One region of the Shinella sp. GW821-FHT11G07 genome, then DNA from elsewhere that is predicted to be linked to it. Evidence: predicted binding sites of a transcription regulator. Region 1 holds the regulator's gene; the other holds the start of a gene.

Region 1 (13,149 bases):
GTATGCGTCTGGGCGACCTGGCGGTGGTGCTTGGGGCGGAACTCGTGGATGGAGCGCATGCTGACCGCATCGTGCGGACTGTTTCGCCAGTAAACCGGGCGAAAAGCGGCGATCTCTGTTACATTCTCTCCCGTAAATTCCGCAATGAGCTCGCGACGAGCGAGGCAAGCGCGATCCTGTGTGACCGCGCGTTCGTTTCCCTCATCCCGCCGCACATCGCCATTCTCGTTTCCGCGCGTCCCCACACGGCGTTCGCACGTGCCGGTGAACTGTTGCACCCTGCGGCCATGCGACCGGAGGCGATGACATCTGCTCCGGCCGGTATTGCCGCCTGTGCCTATGTCGATCCCGAAGCGCGCCTCGAACCCGACGTTTCCGTCGAGCCCATGGCCGTCATCGGCAAGGGCGCCGAGATCGGTGAGGGCACGCGCATCGGCCCCGGGGCGATCATCGGCGCTGGCGTCAGGATCGGCCGTAACTGCACCATCGCTGCAGGTGCGACAGTACAATACGCGCTGATCGGCAATGATGTCATCATCCATCCGGGCGCCCGCATCGGCCAGGACGGGTTCGGCTATGCGCCGGGTCTCAAGCCAGGCATGATCAAGATCGTCCAGATCGGCCGCGTCATCATCCAGGACAATGTGGAAATCGGCGCCAACACGACGATCGACCGCGGCACGATGGACGATACGGTGATCGGCGAGGGGACCAAGATCGATAACCAGGTCCAGGTCGGGCACAATGTGCGCATCGGCCGCCATTGTGGCATTGTCAGCAAGGTCGGAATCGCCGGCAGCACCCGCATCGGTGATGGCGTCATGATCGGCGGTGCGTCGGGCATCAATGGTCACATCACCATTGGCGATGGCGTGCAGATTGCCGCCATGAGCGGTGTCGTGGCCGATATCCCGGCCGGCGAGAAATATGGCGGCGTTCCGGCGCGGCCCATGCGCGACTTCCTGCGCGATATGGCGGAAATCGCCATGCGTTCCAGTACCCGAGTCCAGAAAAAGGGGGGCAATGATGAGTGAAGAGACCAAGGCAACGCTCGGCGTGGCTGACCTGCGGGAAATCTTGACGCTGCTTCCCCATCGTTATCCCTTCCTCCTCGTCGACAAGATCATCGAGATCGACGGCGACGAATCGGCGATCGGCATCAAGAACGTCACGGTCAACGAGCCGCATTTCATGGGGCATTTCCCGGATCATCCGATCATGCCCGGCGTCCTCCTGATCGAAGGCATGGCGCAGACGGCGGGCGCGATCTGCGCGCGCAAATCGCGTGTCGGCACGAACCTCGTCTACTTCATGACGATCGACAATGCCCGCTTCCGCAAGCCTGTCGTGCCCGGCGATCGTGTCGAGTACCACGTCACGAAGCAGAAGCAGCGCGGCAATATCTGGAAGTTTCACTGCGACGCAAAAGTTGATGGGCAACTCGTCGCGGAAGCTGATATCGGCGCGATGATCGTGAAAAAGGAAGACGCCTGAAAATGATTGCTGCCAGCGCGAAGATCCACCCGCTTTCCGTCATAGAGGACGGCGCTGTCATCGGTGAGAATGTCGTCGTCGGGCCCTTCTGCCATGTCGGTCCCAAGGTCGTTCTCGGCGAAGATGTGGAGCTTCTGACGCATGCAGTCGTGACCGGGCGGACCGTCATTGGCCGCGGCACGCGCATTTTCGCCAATGCCGTCATCGGCGGCGATCCGCAGAGCGTGCATCACGACGGGGCGGAAACCACGCTTTCCGTCGGCGCCATGTGCGTTATCCGCGAAGGCGTGACGATGAACACCGGCACGACCGAAGGCGGCGGCAAGACGGTGGTGGGTGACAACAACCTGTTCCTCGCCAATTCGCATGTCGCGCATGACTGCCAACTTGGCAATCATATCATTCTGTCGAACAATGTCATGCTTGCCGGCCATGTCACGATCGAAGACCGGGTCATTCTCGGCGGTGGTTCTGCCGTCCACCAGTTCACGCGCATCGGTCGCCAGGCGTTCATCGGCGGTCTTTCGGGGGTGTCCTACGATGTGATCCCTTACGGCATGCTGAACGGCAATCCCGGCATTCTGGGCGGCCTCAACGTCGTCGGCATGAGCCGTGGCGGCATGGAAAAGGCGACGATCCATCAGGTCCGTCGCGCCTTCAAGCAGATTTTTGAGGGCGAAGGCTCCATCCGTGTCAATGCCGCGGCGATCCGCGACGAGTATGCGGACAGCGAACCGGTCATGCACATCCTTGACTTCATCGCCGCCGACAGCGACCGTGCGCTGTCCTCCCCGAACCGGGGTAACAAGGGCTGAGTGGCATGGCGGACGGCCGGTCCGAGCAACGCGACCGGCTGGCGATCATCGCCGGCGGAGGGCTCCTGCCACGCTATGTCGCCGACGCGGCGCGCGCCCGTCGCGAAAATCCCTATATTCTCGCGCTCACCGATGAGTCCGGAGAGGACTGGTCTGACTTCGACCACCAGGTGATCTCGATCGGCAACTATGCCGGTATCGGCGCGGCATTCCGCGCCAAGGGCATCGGCCGCGCGGTGCTGTCCGGCTCCGTCCGCCGCCGCCCCGAATGGCGCGATATCCATGCACCGTTCAAGGCACTGCTCGCGCTGCCATCGGTTGTTCGCACGCTGCTAAAGGGTGGCGACGATGCCGTGCTTAAGATGGTCATCCGCCTGATCGAAAGCGAAGGCGTGCATGTCGTCGGTGCCCATGACATCGTGCCGAACCTCCTGGGGAGCGAAGGCCCTCTTGGCGCCGTAAAACCGGATGCGGCAGCCGAAGCCGATATTGCCGCTGCTGCTGCTGCCGCGCTGGCGCTCGGTCGGCTGGATGTAGGGCAGGGTGCTGTGGCACTTGGCGGCCGCGTGGTCGCCCTGGAAGGGGCGGAGGGCACGGATGCGATGCTGGAGCGCGTGGCGCAGTTGCGCGCCCTGGGCCGCATCTCCGCACGTCGCAAGGGCGTGCTGGTCAAGCTCTGTAAGCCCGAGCAGGATCTCCGGGCCGACCTGCCGTCGATCGGTGTCGAGACGTTGCGGCGTGCCCGCGCGGCAGGCCTGGCCGGTATCGCCATCGAGGCGGGGCGGTCGCTCGTGCTGGAGCGTGAGGCGCTTGTCGCGGAAGCCGATTCACACGGTCTTTTCGTGACCGGCATCGTACCGGGAAGAACGGAGAGCCGGCGATGACGAAAGCTGCGCTGAAAGTTGGCGTGATTGCCGGCGAGGTATCGGGCGACCTGCTCGGCGGCGATCTGATCGCCGCCTTGCGCGAAGCCCATTTGGGTTCGATCGCGCTTGTCGGCGTCGGCGGCGAGGCGCTGGAACGGCAAGGGCTCACCTCCCTGTTCGACTTTTCCGAACTCTCCATCATGGGCATATCGCAGGTGCTGAAGCGCCTGCCATCGCTGCTGCGCCGCATTCGCCAGACGGCGGGCGCCATCATTGCGGCGCACCCGGACGTGCTTATCATCATCGACAGCCCGGATTTCACCCACCGCGTCGCGCGTCGCGTCCGCAAGGTGCTGCCGGACCTGCCGGTGGTCAATTACGTCTGCCCGAGCGTCTGGGCGTGGAAGGAAGAGCGCGCGCCACGCATGCGCGCCTATGTCGACCATGTCCTGGCGCTGCTGCCTTTCGAACCCGCTGTCATGGAGCGCCTCGGCGGCCCGGCAACGACCTATGTCGGTCACCGGCTGATCAGCGATCCCGATGTCCAGCGGGTCCGCGCAGCACGTCTGGCGCGGACGCAAGACGCTTCCGACGCACCCCTCTGCCTGCTGCTGCCTGGCTCCCGCGCTACCGAGATCACCCGCCTCCTGCCAGTCTTCGGCCAGGCAGCGCGCGAGATGACCGCCCGCAATCCCGCCACCCGGTTTGTACTGCCGACCGTGCCGCGCCAGGAAGCGCTTGTGCGCAAGTTGACGACGGACTGGCCGGTGAAGCCGCAGATCACCGTCTCGACTTCGGAAAAGTGGCAGGCTTTCGCCGAGGCCGATGCGGCGATCGCGGCATCAGGCACCGTCATTCTCGAACTGGCGCTGGCCCGCGTGCCCGTCGTTTCCACCTACCGCTTCGACTGGCTCGCCAACCTCTTCCTTCGCAAGATCAAGATCTGGACCGCAGCGATCCCCAACCTCATTGCGGATTACACCGTCGTGCCGGAATATCTCAATGAACAGGTGCGCCCGGGCAGCCTCGTACGCTGGTTTGAACGGCTTTCCGTCGATACGGCTGAACGCCGCGCGATGCTGGAAGGCTATGATCTTGTGCATGAACGCATGCGGACCATCCGCCCGCCTGGCGAGACCGGGGCGGCGGTCATCCTTGATCTGCTCGCAACAAAAAAGCCCGGTCAAAACTGACCGGGCTTTTTCTTTTCGGCGGCGCGCTGTCAGCGCTTGGAAACCGGCACGTAGTCGCGCTTCGGTTCGCCGACATAGAGCTGACGCGGACGGCCGATGCGCTGTTCCGGGTCCTCGATCATCTCGTTCCACTGGGCGATCCAGCCGACCGTGCGGGCGAGTGCGAAGAGCACGGTGAACATGGTGGTGGGGAAGCCAAGCGCCTTCAGCGTGATGCCGGAGTAGAAGTCGATGTTCGGATAGAGCTTCTTCTCGATGAAGTACTCGTCCGTCAGCGCAATGCGCTCGAGTTCCATCGCGACTTCCAGCATCGGGTCGTCCTTGATGCCGAGCTCGCTGAGAACCTCGTGCGTCGTCTTCTGCATGATGCGCGCGCGCGGATCGTAGTTCTTGTAGACGCGGTGGCCAAAGCCCATCAGGCGGAACGGGTCGTTCTTGTCCTTGGCGCGGGCGACATATTCCGGAATGCGATCGACCGAACCGATTTCGGCGAGCATGTTGAGGGCCGCTTCGTTGGCGCCTCCATGGGCAGGACCCCAGAGGCAGGCAATGCCGGCCGCGATACAGGCGAACGGGTTGGCGCCCGAGGAGCCGGCGAGGCGCACGGTGGAGGTCGATGCATTCTGCTCGTGATCGGCATGCAGGATGAAGATGCGGTCCATGGCGCGCGCCAGAACCGGGTTCGCCACATAGTCTTCGCACGGCACGGCAAAACACATGCGCAGGAAGTTCGACGCATAGTCGAGGTCGTTCTTCGGGTAAACGAAGGGCTGGCCGATATGGTATTTGTAGGCCATGGCGGCGATCGTCGGCATCTTGGCGATCATGCGCAGCGACGCAACCATGCGCTGGTGCGGATCAGTGATGTCCGTCGAGTCGTGATAGAAGGCCGACAGCGCGCCGACACAGCCGCACATGACGGCCATCGGATGCGCGTCGCGGCGGAAGCCGGTGAAGAAGCGCGACATCTGCTCGTGCACCATGGTGTGGTGCGTGACGCGGTAGTCGAAATCATCCTTCTGCGTCTTGGTCGGCAATTCGCCGTACAACAGCAGGTAGCAGGCTTCGAGGAAATCGCCGTGTTCGGCCAGCTGCTCGATCGGATACCCGCGGTGCAGCAGAACGCCTTCGTCGCCATCGATATAGGTGATCTTCGATTCGCACGAGGCAGTGGAGGTGAAACCGGGATCGTAGGTGAAGGTGCCGGTATTCTTGTACAGCGTGCCGATGTCGATCACATCGGGGCCGATCGTACCGGATCGCGTCGGCAAGTCCACCGTCTTGCCACCGACTGACACACCCGCGCTAGTTCCTGTCATAACGATCCTCCGTTGTTTCCAATGGTGGCACGAAGCTGTGCCGTATCCATGAACATGCTCGTTTTGCTAACCCATTTGTCCGATGCTGCCAAGCAATACGAAAGGCAAATTGTGCATTGCGAAAACAGGTTTTCCGGCAACGCAATATCTACCCTTTCCATGAAGTTGCAAGCAACTTTTGAGAGTGCTTTCCACGATGCGGAGGGCGCATCCATTATGTCTGACTTAGCACTTTCGGCATGTACTGCAGATTGAAGATTTCTCCATTCGATTGCACTATGCCAGTGGGAACGGGTGGGGCCGAGCCATGGGCAGGATCGACATCGCGGAACGACGGACGGCGTCCGAGGCTGATGCCTCGCACGGCGTGCCCGCCGACGCGTCCCGAGAGCTCGCGCCGCTCGACAAGCCGTACCGGCCGGCTTCTGTTCTTCTCCTGCGTGCCATCGGCCGCCTGCGCGAACGCCTTGCCGGACGGCAAACGGTGGCAGCCGCCTTTGCCGAGGAACGCGCACACGGCCATTTCCTCCTTTTCGTTCCCGTCTTCCTCGGCATAGGCGCCGCGCTCTGGTTTTCCGCAGCGTCGGATCCGTCGCCCTACGCATTGATCCTGCTTGCCTGTGCCGCGCTCTGGCCCGCCTTGCGGCTGCGGCATCGTGAAAGCCTCGTGGCGCTCGCCGCGGGGGCCGCATTCCTCGTTCCGCTCGGTATGCTGCTTGCGGCCGGAGAAACCGCCCGCCTTGGCACCGTCATCCTGGATGCGCCGGTGACGACGGAGGTGAGGGGACGCGTCCTGTCTCGCGAGAGCGACGATCGCGGTGCAATCCGCTATCGCATTGCACTCGAAACGACGCGCAAACCCACCCTGAACCGCATGCCCACTGTGGTGACACTGCTTGCCCGAAGCCGGCATGAGCCGATCGCCATCGGCGGCGGCATTGCGGGGCGCGCCCGCCTTGGCCCGCCCTCCGGTCCCGCATTGGCGGGGCTCAACGATTTCACCTTCGATGCCTACTTCGCGGGCACGGGCGCCGTCGGCTATTTTTACAGCGTGCCGACCGCCGCGACGACAAACGCGCCCGGCCTCTACGACAGAATACGGCAACGGATCGCCGCCTGGAGAAACAACCTCACCGAGCATATTCGGGGGCGCATCGGCGGGGATGCGGGGGCCATTGCCGCGGCCCTTGTCACTGCCGAGCAGCGAGCAATTGGCGACGACACGGTGGAAGCGCTGCGGCAGGCGGGCCTTGCCCATGTCCTTGCCATTTCCGGGCTGAACATGGTGCTCGCCGCCGGAACCTTCCTCGTCGGTGCGCGCATGCTGATGGCGCTGATTCCGGGTTTTGCCGAGCGCTACCCGGCGAAGAAATTCGCGGCCGTCGGCGCCCTGGTGATGGTGACGCTCTATATTCTCGTTTCGGGTGGCGCGATTTCGGCCATGCGCTCCTGGATCATGATCTGCGTGATGCTCGTCGCCGTGCTGTTCGGGCGCGCGGCCATCAGCCTGCGCAACGTGGCGATCTCGGCCATCCTCATCCTGCTGGTCACGCCGTCTGCCGTGACGAATCCCGGTTTTCAGATGTCCTATGCCGCAACGCTGGGCCTCGTGGCCGGCTACGCCGCGTGGCGCGAGCGTCCGGTCCAGCGCGAAAGCCGGGGAGGGCCGTTTGCGCTGTTCGGCGGAGCCGCCGGCCGCTTCTTCGGCGGGCTTATCCTCTCCTCGCTGATCGGCGGCTTTGCGACGCTGGTCTACTCCATTGGCCATTTTCACCGAATCCCAGCCTATGGGCTTGCCGGCAACCTGTTGGCCATGCCGGTGATCAGCACCATCGTCATGCCCTTCGGTCTGATCGCCGTGCTTTTGATGCCCTTTGGCCTCGATGCCATTCCCTTCGCGATCATGGGCAAAGGCATCGAGTGGATGATCACGCTGTCGACATGGGTAGCCGGCTGGAAGGGCGAGATCGTCACCGGCCGCATCCCTGCAACCGCCTTCTTGCTCATCGGCATCGGCAGCGGCCTCGTCTGCCTTCTGCGCACCCGACTGCGCCATGCCGGCACGCTTCTCGTCGTCGTCGGAATCCTTGCCGCCGGCTGGCCCGGTGGAGGCACAAGGCCGGAGATTCTCGTGTCGGAAGATGGCCGCCTGGTCGCCATTCTGCATGGCGAGAAAGCAGCGACCAACCGCACACGGCCACCGGATTTCATCTATGCGCAGTGGCGGCGCGCCCTTCGTCTTGAAACACTTCTGAAACCCGAGATTCGCAAGACGAGCGGCCTGACAGTCGACACCGAGAAGGAGGACCCCGCCACTACGGCCAGGCAGAAGCGACCCCGCCGCGAAGCCGACCGGCAGAAGGCCAAGGCCGCCATGGCCGCAGCATTCGATGCAGCCCGCACCCGCGACGGCTTCATCTGTGAGACAAAAGCCTTCTGCGCCGCCATTTCCCCTAGCGGCTGGCGCATCGTGGCGCTGGAAGACCTCGCCTTCCTCGGTACGGCCTGCGACGAGGCAGACCTCGTCATCGTGCCCGTCGCAATCCGTTTGGAAGCTTGCCGTTCAGGTGCACGCCTCATCACGGTTCGCCATTTGAGGCAAACCGGCGCCCTGGAAATCCTGCCGGCAGCCGATCACGCAAACTCCGCCCTCTCCGACGCCCTTTTTAACTCGGCCGTTGAAACGCTTCATCGCCCCTGGTCACGGCACCGTACCTATGATTGGCGTACGGGTACCTATGAAGCGAGCGGAGCGGATGACAGTGCGTCGTGATCTCTAAAGTTCACTCCCCACGCCTTGGCTTCTCAATGTTTTGCAGGACGTTATCGCTAAACCGCCGCACGCGTTTACGCGACACGCTTTAATGGTAGCGACGAATAAGCCCGACGAGCTTGCCCTGAATCTTGACGCGGTCCGGTCCGAAAATACGGGTTTCATAGGCCGGATTGGCGGCCTCAAGCGCGATGGATGCGCCCTTGCGGCGGAAGCGCTTCAACGTCGCTTCCTCGTCATCGACCAGCGCCACGACGATTTCACCGGGATTGGCAGTATTCGCATTGCGAATGATGACGGTGTCGCCGTCGAGGATGCCGGCCTCGATCATCGAATCGCCCTTGACCTCCAGCGCATAATGCTCCCCGCCGCCGATCATTTCAGCCGGCACGGTGATTTCATGGGTATTGTTCTGGATCGCCGAGATGGGCACACCCGCCGCGATGCGTCCCATGACCGGCACGGAAACGGAGGAGGGCATGTCTGCCTGGCTCGACGTTCGCTGGGGCGGAGCGGCCGGCACCGGCTGCTTGCCAAGGCTTCCCTCGATGACCGACGGAGAAAAACCGCGCCGCGGCTGAAGACTGGGCGAATAGGCCTCCGGAAGTTTGATGACCTCCAGCGCGCGCGCGCGGTTTGGCAGTCGCCGAATGAAGCCGCGCTCTTCGAGCGCCGTGATGAGCCGGTGAATACCCGATTTCGAGGCGAGATCCAGAGCATCCTTCATTTCGTCGAAGGACGGCGGTATGCCGGATTCCTTCATCCGTTCATGGATGAACAAGAGAAGTTCCTGTTGCTTACGTGTCAACATCGCCGTCCACCCCAGAATCGTGAAACAAATATAGAACATACACTATCTGTTCCATATGTGTTCTGCAAGGGCTTGCGCTTACAGAAGCTTTTCACACGGGCAGGAGTTGGTGTGGATTTTGCCTTTCCCGGCCGCCAGAATAGTCAAGGTTCTAATGCGCTGGAGGCGCGAACGCTAACCAGTGCTAGCTGCGGAAGTGGAGCTCCACTACTGCCATCATTGACGCCGCAGACCGCCGCATCCACATCCGTATGCATGGGCTTCGAGGCGCTACGCGTCACCAATATGGCGGAACAGTCAATATGTACCTGTATTCGATCCAGCGGGGTTCTTGCCGGTGGGCAGGCTGCGCATCTGTGGGTTTCGCCAACCACCCGCCCGGCCGGCAGCAGCGTTGGGCGTAGCGCCTAGCCGAATGAAACTGCAAAATCACATCGCGGGAAAGGCTGCGTCATTCACGCCGTGGCGACGAGGAAACGCGACACATGCCATGCACAGAAACTAACATTCATTTTTATATTTTAGGTCAGATACTCAAATGGTGAGCGCGCAGGGATTCGAACCCTGGACCTACTGATTAAAAGTCAGTTGCTCTACCGGCTGAGCTACACGCTCCCAGGCGGTGCGAAGACGCCCCGCGGAAGTGCGCGGAACATAGGCAGGAGGATTTGCCGGGTCAACCCGGAAAATGCGATGAAAAACAGCTTTTGCTGCATTTTGCCGCGTTCTCCAAAAGGTGATTGGCAGGAGAGGGCTTCGGCCGATACTAGGAAGCGCAAATGAAGGAGCGGACGGGGCGTTTTCGGGCCCGAACCGCTTTCCCGCCGTCGCGGAGTAGCCAGTGTCGATTGCCGATATTTCTCTTCTAAGTGCGCTGCTTGCCGGAGCGCTGTCGTTTCTGTCGCCCTGCGTGCTGCCGCTCGTGCCGCCCTATCTGTGTTATATGGCAGGCATTTCCGTGGATCAGTTCCGCGGCAACGATGCGGTCGCGGTCCGGCGGGACACGCGCGGGGCGGTGCTGCTGGCGGCGTTCTTCTTTACCCTGGGCTTTGCCACGGTTTTCGTGGCGCTGGGCGCCGGGGCATCGACGATCGGCATGGTGCTGCGCCGGCATCTCGACATCCTGGCGCAGATCGGCGGCGTCATTATCATCCTGATGGGACTGCATTTTCTCGGATTGCTGCGCATCGGGCTTTTTGCCCGCGAGGCGCGGTTTCAGGGCGGTGGCAAGCCGGCGACGGCATCGGGCGCCTATGTCATGGGGCTTGCCTTCGCCTTTGGCTGGACGCCTTGCATCGGCCCCGTCCTCGGGACGATCCTCGGCGTTGCGGCCGCGCGGGAAACGGTCAGCGACGGGGCGATGCTACTGGCCGTCTATTCGCTGGGCCTTGCCGTGCCGTTCTGGATCGCGGCCGGGTTTTCCGGCGCCTTCATGCGCTTCCTCCTGCGCTTTCGCCGGCATCTTGGCGCGGTGGAGAAGGTCATGGGCGTGCTGCTCGTCCTGACGGGCCTTGCCTTCATCTTCGGCTATATCAGCACGGTCGCCATCTGGTTCCAGCAAACGTTTCCCATTCTCTCGCAAATCGGCTAGAGCATTTCCAGCCGAAGCGGCACCGCTTCGGCCTCGGATAATGCGGCTAAAACAAATATCTAGAGCATTTCCGGTGAACCGGGGTTCTAGTCAGGGATATCATCCTCGGCAAGCGGGAGCGCGCCTCGGCCCATGGCGGACATCGTCGGACTCGTCCTGCCGTTCTTCGGCATGATCCTGCTGGGCTACGTGGTCGCCCGGATCACCAAGCAGCCGGTCGAAGCGCTTGGCTGGCTGAACACTTTCATCATCTATATCGCGCTGCCGGCGCTGTTCTTCAAACTGGTCGCAAAAACGCCGATCGAGCAGCTGACGCGCGTCGATTTCATCGTCGCCAACATCAGCGCGACCTATTTGGTTTTTGGACTGATCTTCGCCGTTGGCCTCTGGCTGCGCCGCGCGACGATCGGCGAGGCGACAATCCAGGGGCTCGCCGCCGCCTATGGCAATATAGGCTATATGGGGCCGGGGCTGGCGCTGCTCGCCTTTGGCGAACCGGCGGCCGTGCCGGTGGCGCTGGTCTTCTGCTTCGAGAACATGCTGCATTTCATGGTGGCGCCGGCGCTGATGGCCGTTGCGGGTGGCGAGAAACAGCCGGCGCTCCAGATTGCCGTCGGGGTGTTGCGCAAGATCGTCACGCACCCGTTCATCATCGCGACGGCTGCCGGGTTCGTTGCGGCCTTTGCCGGGCTCGAGGCGCCGGCGCCGCTGCAGCGGTTGATTGACTATCTCGCGCAGGCAGCAGCACCCTGCGCGCTCTTTGCCATGGGCGTCACGCTGGCGCTGCGGCCGCTGAAGCGCGTGCCGGTGGAAATCGGCTATATCGTGCCGGCGAAATTGCTGCTGCTGCCGGTAACAATGTACCTGGTGCTCGGCTTTGCCGGCAATTTCGATCCGGTCTGGGTGTTTACGGCGGTGCTTCTGGCAGCACTGCCGACAGCGACGAACGTCTTTGTTATCGGCCAGCAATATGGTGTTTGGCAGGAACGGGCGTCGGCGACCATTCTCATCACCACCGTGCTGTCTGTCGCCACGGTGACGATCCTGCTCTATCTCATCAAATCAGGCCTGCTTGTGGGCGACCCGTTCCCTTAGGTTTTCGCGAAACGTCTTCAGCGACCCGAGCGGTTCGATGCCCTCGCGCATGACGATGCTGCGCAACGGTCCAAGCGCTGAGAGCAGATGCAGGCCGGCGGAGCGCAGGAACTGCACGGGCAGGAAATCGGAAAGCAGCGAACGGTTCAGCAGGTCGACACTGACCGTGCGGGAGCGGATATCGGCCTGCCGTTTGCGGTCGAATCGATCACCCACGCCACCATAGTTTGCCGGCTCATCAATCCGGATAAGGTCTTTCAGCGCCATGATATCGCGCAGGCTGAGATTGAGGCCCTGGGCGCCAATCGGCGGAAAGGCGTGCGCAGCCTCGCCGACCAGCACGAAACGGCCCTTGCCGAAGTGATTGGCGGTCATGCCGGAAAGCGGAAAACTCTGGGCGCTGCCTTCCACCGTGACCTTGCCGAGCATGGATTGCATGCGCTCCTCGACGGCGCGGCTGAGATCGGCGACGGAGAGTTCGCGCAGGCGATTCGCCTCCTTCGGCGGCAGCACCCAGACCAGGCTGGAGCGGCGGCCGGGCAGGGGAACCTGCGTGAAGGGGCCGCTTTCCGTGTGGAATTCCGTCGAGACATTGCCGTGCGGGCGCTCATGCGCAAAATTGAGCACGAGGGCGGATTGCGGATAGGACCAGGCGCGCACGCTGATTCCGGCGCCGTCGCGGATGCGCGATTTCCTGCCATCCGCACCAACGACGAGGGCGGCGGTCACGCGTTCGCCGCTGTCGAGAGCCAGTTCGACGCCGGTTTCGAAGCTGTTGGCGGCGGTGACACCATCCTCCAGGCGCACGATATTGCCGTCGGCGGCGATGCGCGCATCGAGAATGTCGAGGAATGGCGCATTCGGAATGTTGTAGCCGAAAGCCGGCAGGTCGACCTCGCTGGCGCGGAAAGCGACCGGCGGGGCACGCAGGAGGCGCGCCGTGCCGTCAAGGATCTGCATGGTTTCGAGCGCGGCGGCATGGCGCGCGAGGTCATCCCAAAGACCGAGCGTCTTCAGGAAGGCGATGGACTGGTCCATGAGGGCTGTGGTGCGGCCGTCTTTGGTGCGCGTGGGCGGCGCGATCAGCGCGATGCTGCGGCCCGAATCGGAAAGCGCCAAAGCCGCCAGGCTGCCGGCCAGGCCGGCGCCGACAATCGCGATATCGAACTGTCTCATGACCGATCTCCGAAAT
Region 2 (5,356 bases), on a different contig from region 1:
CTATCTCGGCTATATCGCCTGGAAACTCTGGACGAGCGGCCTGCTGCCGCAGAATATCGAAGCGCAGCGCTCGACCAGCATGACCGCATCCTTCCTGTCCGGCCTGTTCGTGACGCTCGGCAATCCCAAGACCATGCTGTTCTATGTGGCGCTGGTACCGACGCTCGTCGATCTCGAAGCGATCGGCCTCAGGGACTACGGCCTGCTGCTCGCCGCGACCTTCATCGTGCTGCTCGTCGTGCTCGTGCCCTATATTGCGCTCGCGTCGCACGCCCGGCTTCTCTTGAAACAGCCGAAGGCGCTGCAGCGGCTCAATCGCGTCGCGGCCGGCATTCTCGCCGGAACCGCCGCCTATATCGCGACCCGCGCCGCCTGAGGCGACCTGTCTTCGCAAGCCGGTACCCGCCGGCCGACATGCTGGGTGCCGGTTGAACGACCCGACCCGGCTTTTGCGGGATCGGCGCCCGATTATTCCGTCTTCGGCCCTTTTGTCGCGAAATTCAGACTCGTTTCTCGCCGCGTTCGCCCCTATCTTCACTCCAACGAGAACCGAGGGAGTACCCGATGACCGACACCCGCAAGCCCGGCCGCGGCCGCATCTACACCTCCATCACCGAGACGATCGGCGATACGCCGATCGTGCGGCTCGACAAGTTCGCCAAGGAAAAGGGCGTCGTCGCCAATCTCCTCGCCAAGCTCGAATTCTTCAATCCGATCGCCTCGGTCAAGGACCGTATCGGCGTGGCGATGATCGAAGCGCTCGAAGCGCAGGGCAAGATCACGCCCGGCCAGTCGACGCTGGTCGAGCCCACCTCGGGCAATACCGGCATTGCGCTTGCCTTCGCCGCCGCCGCGAAGGGATACCGTCTCATCCTCACCATGCCGGAAACCATGTCGGTCGAGCGGCGCAAGATGCTGGCGCTGCTCGGCGCGGAACTGGTGCTGACCGAAGGCCCGAAGGGCATGAAGGGCGCGATCGCCATGGCGGAAGAACTGGCCGCCACCATTCCCGGCGCCGTCATTCCCCAGCAGTTCGAAAACCCGGCCAACCCGGAAATCCACCGCAAGACGACCGCGGAAGAAATCTGGAACGACACCGAGGGTGCCGTCGACATCTTCGTTTCGGGCATCGGCACCGGCGGCACGATCACCGGCGTCGGCCAGGTACTGAAGGCCAGGAAACCCGGCCTGCAGGTCGTGGCGGTCGAGCCCGCCGACAGCCCGGTGCTTTCCGGCGGCAATCCCGGCCCGCACAAGATCCAGGGCATCGGCGCCGGTTTCGCACCGGCGATCCTCGACAAGTCGATCTATGACGAAGTCGTGACGGTCAGCAATGACGAAGCCTTCGAAAATGCCCGCCTCGTCGCGCGCCTCGAAGGCGTTCCGGTCGGCATCTCCTCGGGTGCCGCGCTCGCCGCCGCCGTCAAGGTCGGCAGCCGCCCGGAAAATGCCGGCAAGACCATCGTCGTCATTATCCCCTCCTTTGCCGAGCGTTATCTTTCGACGGTGCTCTTCGAAGGTCTCGGCGGCTGAACCGAACCGCCCGTCGCATGAAGGATCATGTGGCGGGCGTCCTCGCCGGGCGCATTTTCGCCGTTCCGCGAATTGCGGAAACACTCCAACGCTTTGTTTCACAGCAATCGGGCTGCAAGCCGCCTCGCACGCCCGCTGCCATTGCTCCGGTGTTCAAACATGCTGCACCACCTCTCCCTTGGCGTGGCCGACATAGTGCGCGCGGCAACCTTCTATGACGCGGCCCTGGCGCCGCTCGGCTATGTCCGTGTCTGGTCGGATATGCGGCCCGGCGAACCGGACCAGGCTGTCGGTTACGGGCTGCCCGGCGGCGGTGACAAGCTCGCGCTCAAGCACCATGGCAACGGCGCCCGCGCACCCGGCCCCGGCTTCCACATCGCCTTTGCTGCGCCGGAGCAGGCGGCCGTCGATGCCTTCCATCAAGCGGCCCTCGCCGCGGGTGGGATCGACAACGGCGCGCCCGGCCTGCGACTGCACTATGGCCCGACCTATTATGCCGCCTTCGTCATCGACCCGGACGGACACCGGATCGAAGCGGTTTTCAAGGCACCGGCATAATCGCATGCCTCTATAGGGGGGACCGATATGCTTCGTTGGCCCTGAGCAGGCCTCGCTCAAACCCTACCAGCCGAACCTGGGCAGCCACCCGCGCAACGACCACCCGGGCGCTTTCCGTTGCCCCCAACGTCACCGCATCGCAGGCTCACGCCGCAGCCACCAGCCGCTCGCCTGCGATGCGATAGGAAATCGCTTCCGCCAGATGGATGCGCCCGACGATGGCCGCCTGGTCGAGATCGGCAAGCGTGCGGGCGACCTTCAGAACGCGATGGTAGCCGCGGGCGGAAAACCGCATTTTCTCCGCGGCGTCGCGGAGCAGCTGGAGGCCGGCGGGATCGGGCTCCGCAACCTTTTCGACGAGTGACGTCGAGGCGCGGGCATTGCTCGTTACCGAGGCCATGCCGAGACGGGCGAAACGATCGACCTGCAAGGCCCGGGCATGGGCGACGCGGCGGGCGACGGTCTCGCTGGGCTCGGCGGCCATCGGGCGGATGAGATCCGAGGCGGAGACGGCCGGCACGTCGATGCGGATGTCGATGCGGTCCATCAGCGGGCCGGAGACGCGGGCCTGATAATCGCTCATGCAGCGCGGTCCGCGAACACAGCTGCGGCCCGGCTCGCCCGCCATGCCGCAGCGGCAAGGGTTCATCGCAGCGACGAGCTGGACGGCAGCGGGATAGCTCACGCGGTGGTTGGCGCGGGCGATGATGCATTCCCCGGTCTCGAGCGGCTGGCGCAGCGCATCGAGCGCCTGGGGCGAAAATTCGGGCAGTTCGTCAAGGAAGAGCACGCCATTATGGGCGAGGGAAACTTCGCCGGGCCGGGCACGCGCGCCGCCACCGACGAGCGCCGCCATGGTGGCCGAATGGTGCGGCGTGCGGAACGGGCGGCGATCCGACAGACGGCCGCCGGACAGTTGGCCGGCAATAGAGTGGATCATCGAGACTTCAAGCAGCTCGCTCGGCGTGAGCGGCGGCAGGATGGCGGCAAGCCGTGCGGCCAGCATGGACTTTCCCGAACCTGGCGGGCCGACCATCAGGAGATTGTGGCTGCCGGCCGCCGCGACCTCCAAGGCCCGCTTGGCGCTTTCCTGCCCCCGGATATCCGCGAGATCAGGCAGGTCCGCCGCCGACGCGCGGATCGCCGGTGTGGGGCGTGACAGGACCTGGGTGCCCTTGAAATGGTTGGCGAGCGCAATGAGGCTCCTTGGCGCGAGAATATCAAGGCCACCGCCGGCCCAGGCGGCTTCCGCACCGTTTTCCGCCGGGCAGATCAGCCCCTTGCCGAGCGCATTCGCCCCCATCGCGGCGGGCAAGGCTCCGGCAACCGGCGCGATCGTGCCGTCGAGATTGAGTTCACCGATGACGACATAGCCTTCCACCGCATCGCCCGGCACGGCGCCGAGCGCCATCATCAGGCCGAGCGCAATGGCGAGATCGTAGTGGCTGCCTTCCTTGGGAAGATCGGCGGGCGCGAGATTGACAGTCACCCGCTTCGGCGGCAGCGACAGGCCGGAGGCGTGCAGGGCGGCCTGTACCCGCTCGCGGCTTTCGGCGACCGCCTTGTCGGCCAGGCCGACGATCTGCATGCCCACCTTGCCGGGCGCCACCATGACCTGAACATCGACGGGCACGCCCTCGATGCCCTGAAACGCAATCGTACTGACCCGTGCGACCATGACTGCCCCCGCTCCTCCCACAGTGCCGCGCGCCGGTCATGACGCGCAAAGAGCACCGCAACACGTTTTTGCCGAAAACGATCCCTGCAACCGCCCCTGGGTTGCAGGTGTAAATCTGGCATGAAATGCGGAATGAAACAAGAACAATCGTAGAACTTACGGGAGGATTTTCCGCGTGCCGGTTGTGGCCGGTTGCCTTTGCGGAACGAAGGTGGGACGTTCGCGAACGGACCGTCCCGGAGAGGCCGTTCTACCCGGAAAACGCGGCGGATTTCCCGCCACGCTCCCGCGGGGAAGAGGCCTTAGCGCTTCTTCTCGATGGCATCCCAGAGCAGGGCTGCAATGTCGGCGCCGCCGAATTTCTTGACCTCGCGGATGCCGGTGGGCGACGTCACGTTGATCTCGGTCATATAGTCACCGATGACGTCGATGCCGACGAGCAGGAAGCCGCGTTCGCGCAGCGACGGGCCGATGCGGGCGCAGATTTCCTTTTCGCGCGCCGTCAGTTCCGTCGGCTCCGGGCGGCCGCCGGCATGCATGTTGGACCGGGCATCATGCTCGGCCGGCACACGGTTGATCGCACCGACCGGCTCGCCGTCGACGAGGATGATGCGCTTGTCGCCCTTGCGCACGTCCGGCAGGTATTGCTGCGCGATGAAGGGCTCGCGGAACATCTGGCCGAACATTTCGAGCAGCGACGAGAGGTTGCGGTCGTCCTTGGTCGAATGGAAGACGCCGGCGCCGCCATTGCCGTAGAGCGGCTTCAGGATCATGTCGCCCATCTCGTCCCGGAAGCGGCGGATTTCGCCGGCATCGCGGGTGATCAGCGTTGCCGGCATCAGGTCGGCGAATTCGGTGACAAAAATCTTTTCCGGCGAGTTGCGCACCCAGGCCGGATCGTTGACGACCAGCGTCTTCGGGTGGATGCGCTCCAGAAGGTGCGTGGACGTGATGTAGGACATGTCGAAGGGCGGATCCTGGCGCAACAGCACCACGTCCATCGTGGAGAGATCGACGCGCTCGGGCGTGCCCAGCGTATAGTGGTCGCCCTTGACGTCGCGCAGCTCCATCGGCTCGACGGTGGCATAGACCGTACCGTCGCGCAGCGAGAGACGGTCCGGTGTGTAGTGGAAAAGCTTGCAGCCGCGGCTTTGTGCCTCGAGGCTCATGGCGAAGGTGGAATCGCCGGCGATGTTGATGGTCGAAACGTGGTCCATCTGGACCGCGACGTTCGTGATCTTTGCCATGAAAAGTCCCCTCAGGAATGCCCGACACATGTAGGATGCGGCAGGCACAATGGCAACGGGCGCAGCACTTTCCCAGCACGACGCCCGTCGATCATTCGGGGTGTTTTTTAAGCGGCCAGTCCGCCGGAGGCCTGCCGGCCGCCGCGCAGGCGATCACGCAGCTTCAGGGCGAGATTGATCGGGGCCGGGAATTCCTTGCGGCAGAAGGCGATCTTGCGCACGTAGGTGTCGATGTGCCAGGTCGCCCAGCTTTTGCCGGGGAAATAGGCAATGTCGCCGGCCTTCAGCGTGCGTTCGCTGCCGTCTTCGCCGGTGATGTGGACTTCGCCGTCGAGGATCA

What was found. The regulator LexA, encoded in region 1, represses DNA repair genes until DNA is damaged. The targets are predictions, from matches to a motif close to TGTTCNNNNTGTGTTCNG.
Region 2: AC1RT2_RS14140 (YifB family Mg chelatase-like AAA ATPase) is a predicted target of LexA. The motif match lies at 3,898-3,915, and genes of this name have one in related genera.

The regions. Positions count from the first base shown of each region.
Region 1 is NZ_JBXARJ010000010.1:224,649-237,797, reverse strand. Features, by position in the region: gene lpxD (UDP-3-O-(3-hydroxymyristoyl)glucosamine N-acyltransferase) at 1-1,034, shown strand, start outside; gene fabZ (3-hydroxyacyl-ACP dehydratase FabZ) at 1,027-1,494, shown strand; gene lpxA (acyl-ACP--UDP-N-acetylglucosamine O-acyltransferase) at 1,491-2,309, shown strand; gene AC1RT2_RS20730 (LpxI family protein) at 2,315-3,193, shown strand; gene lpxB (lipid-A-disaccharide synthase) at 3,190-4,368, shown strand; gene gltA (citrate synthase) at 4,398-5,687, opposite strand; gene AC1RT2_RS20715 (ComEC/Rec2 family competence protein) at 5,995-8,460, shown strand; gene lexA (transcriptional repressor LexA) at 8,549-9,271, opposite strand; tRNA gene AC1RT2_RS20705 (tRNA-Lys) at 9,811-9,886, opposite strand; gene AC1RT2_RS20700 (cytochrome c biogenesis CcdA family protein) at 10,113-10,862, shown strand; gene AC1RT2_RS20695 (AEC family transporter) at 10,995-11,957, shown strand; gene AC1RT2_RS20690 (UbiH/UbiF family hydroxylase) at 11,925-13,133, opposite strand.
Region 2 is NZ_JBXARJ010000006.1:235,635-240,990, forward strand. Features, by position in the region: gene AC1RT2_RS14125 (LysE family translocator) at 1-376, shown strand, start outside; gene cysK (cysteine synthase A) at 565-1,533, shown strand; gene AC1RT2_RS14135 (VOC family protein) at 1,693-2,091, shown strand; gene AC1RT2_RS14140 (YifB family Mg chelatase-like AAA ATPase) at 2,237-3,769, opposite strand; gene gshB (glutathione synthase) at 4,072-5,016, opposite strand; gene AC1RT2_RS14150 (cupin domain-containing protein) at 5,124-5,356, opposite strand, start outside.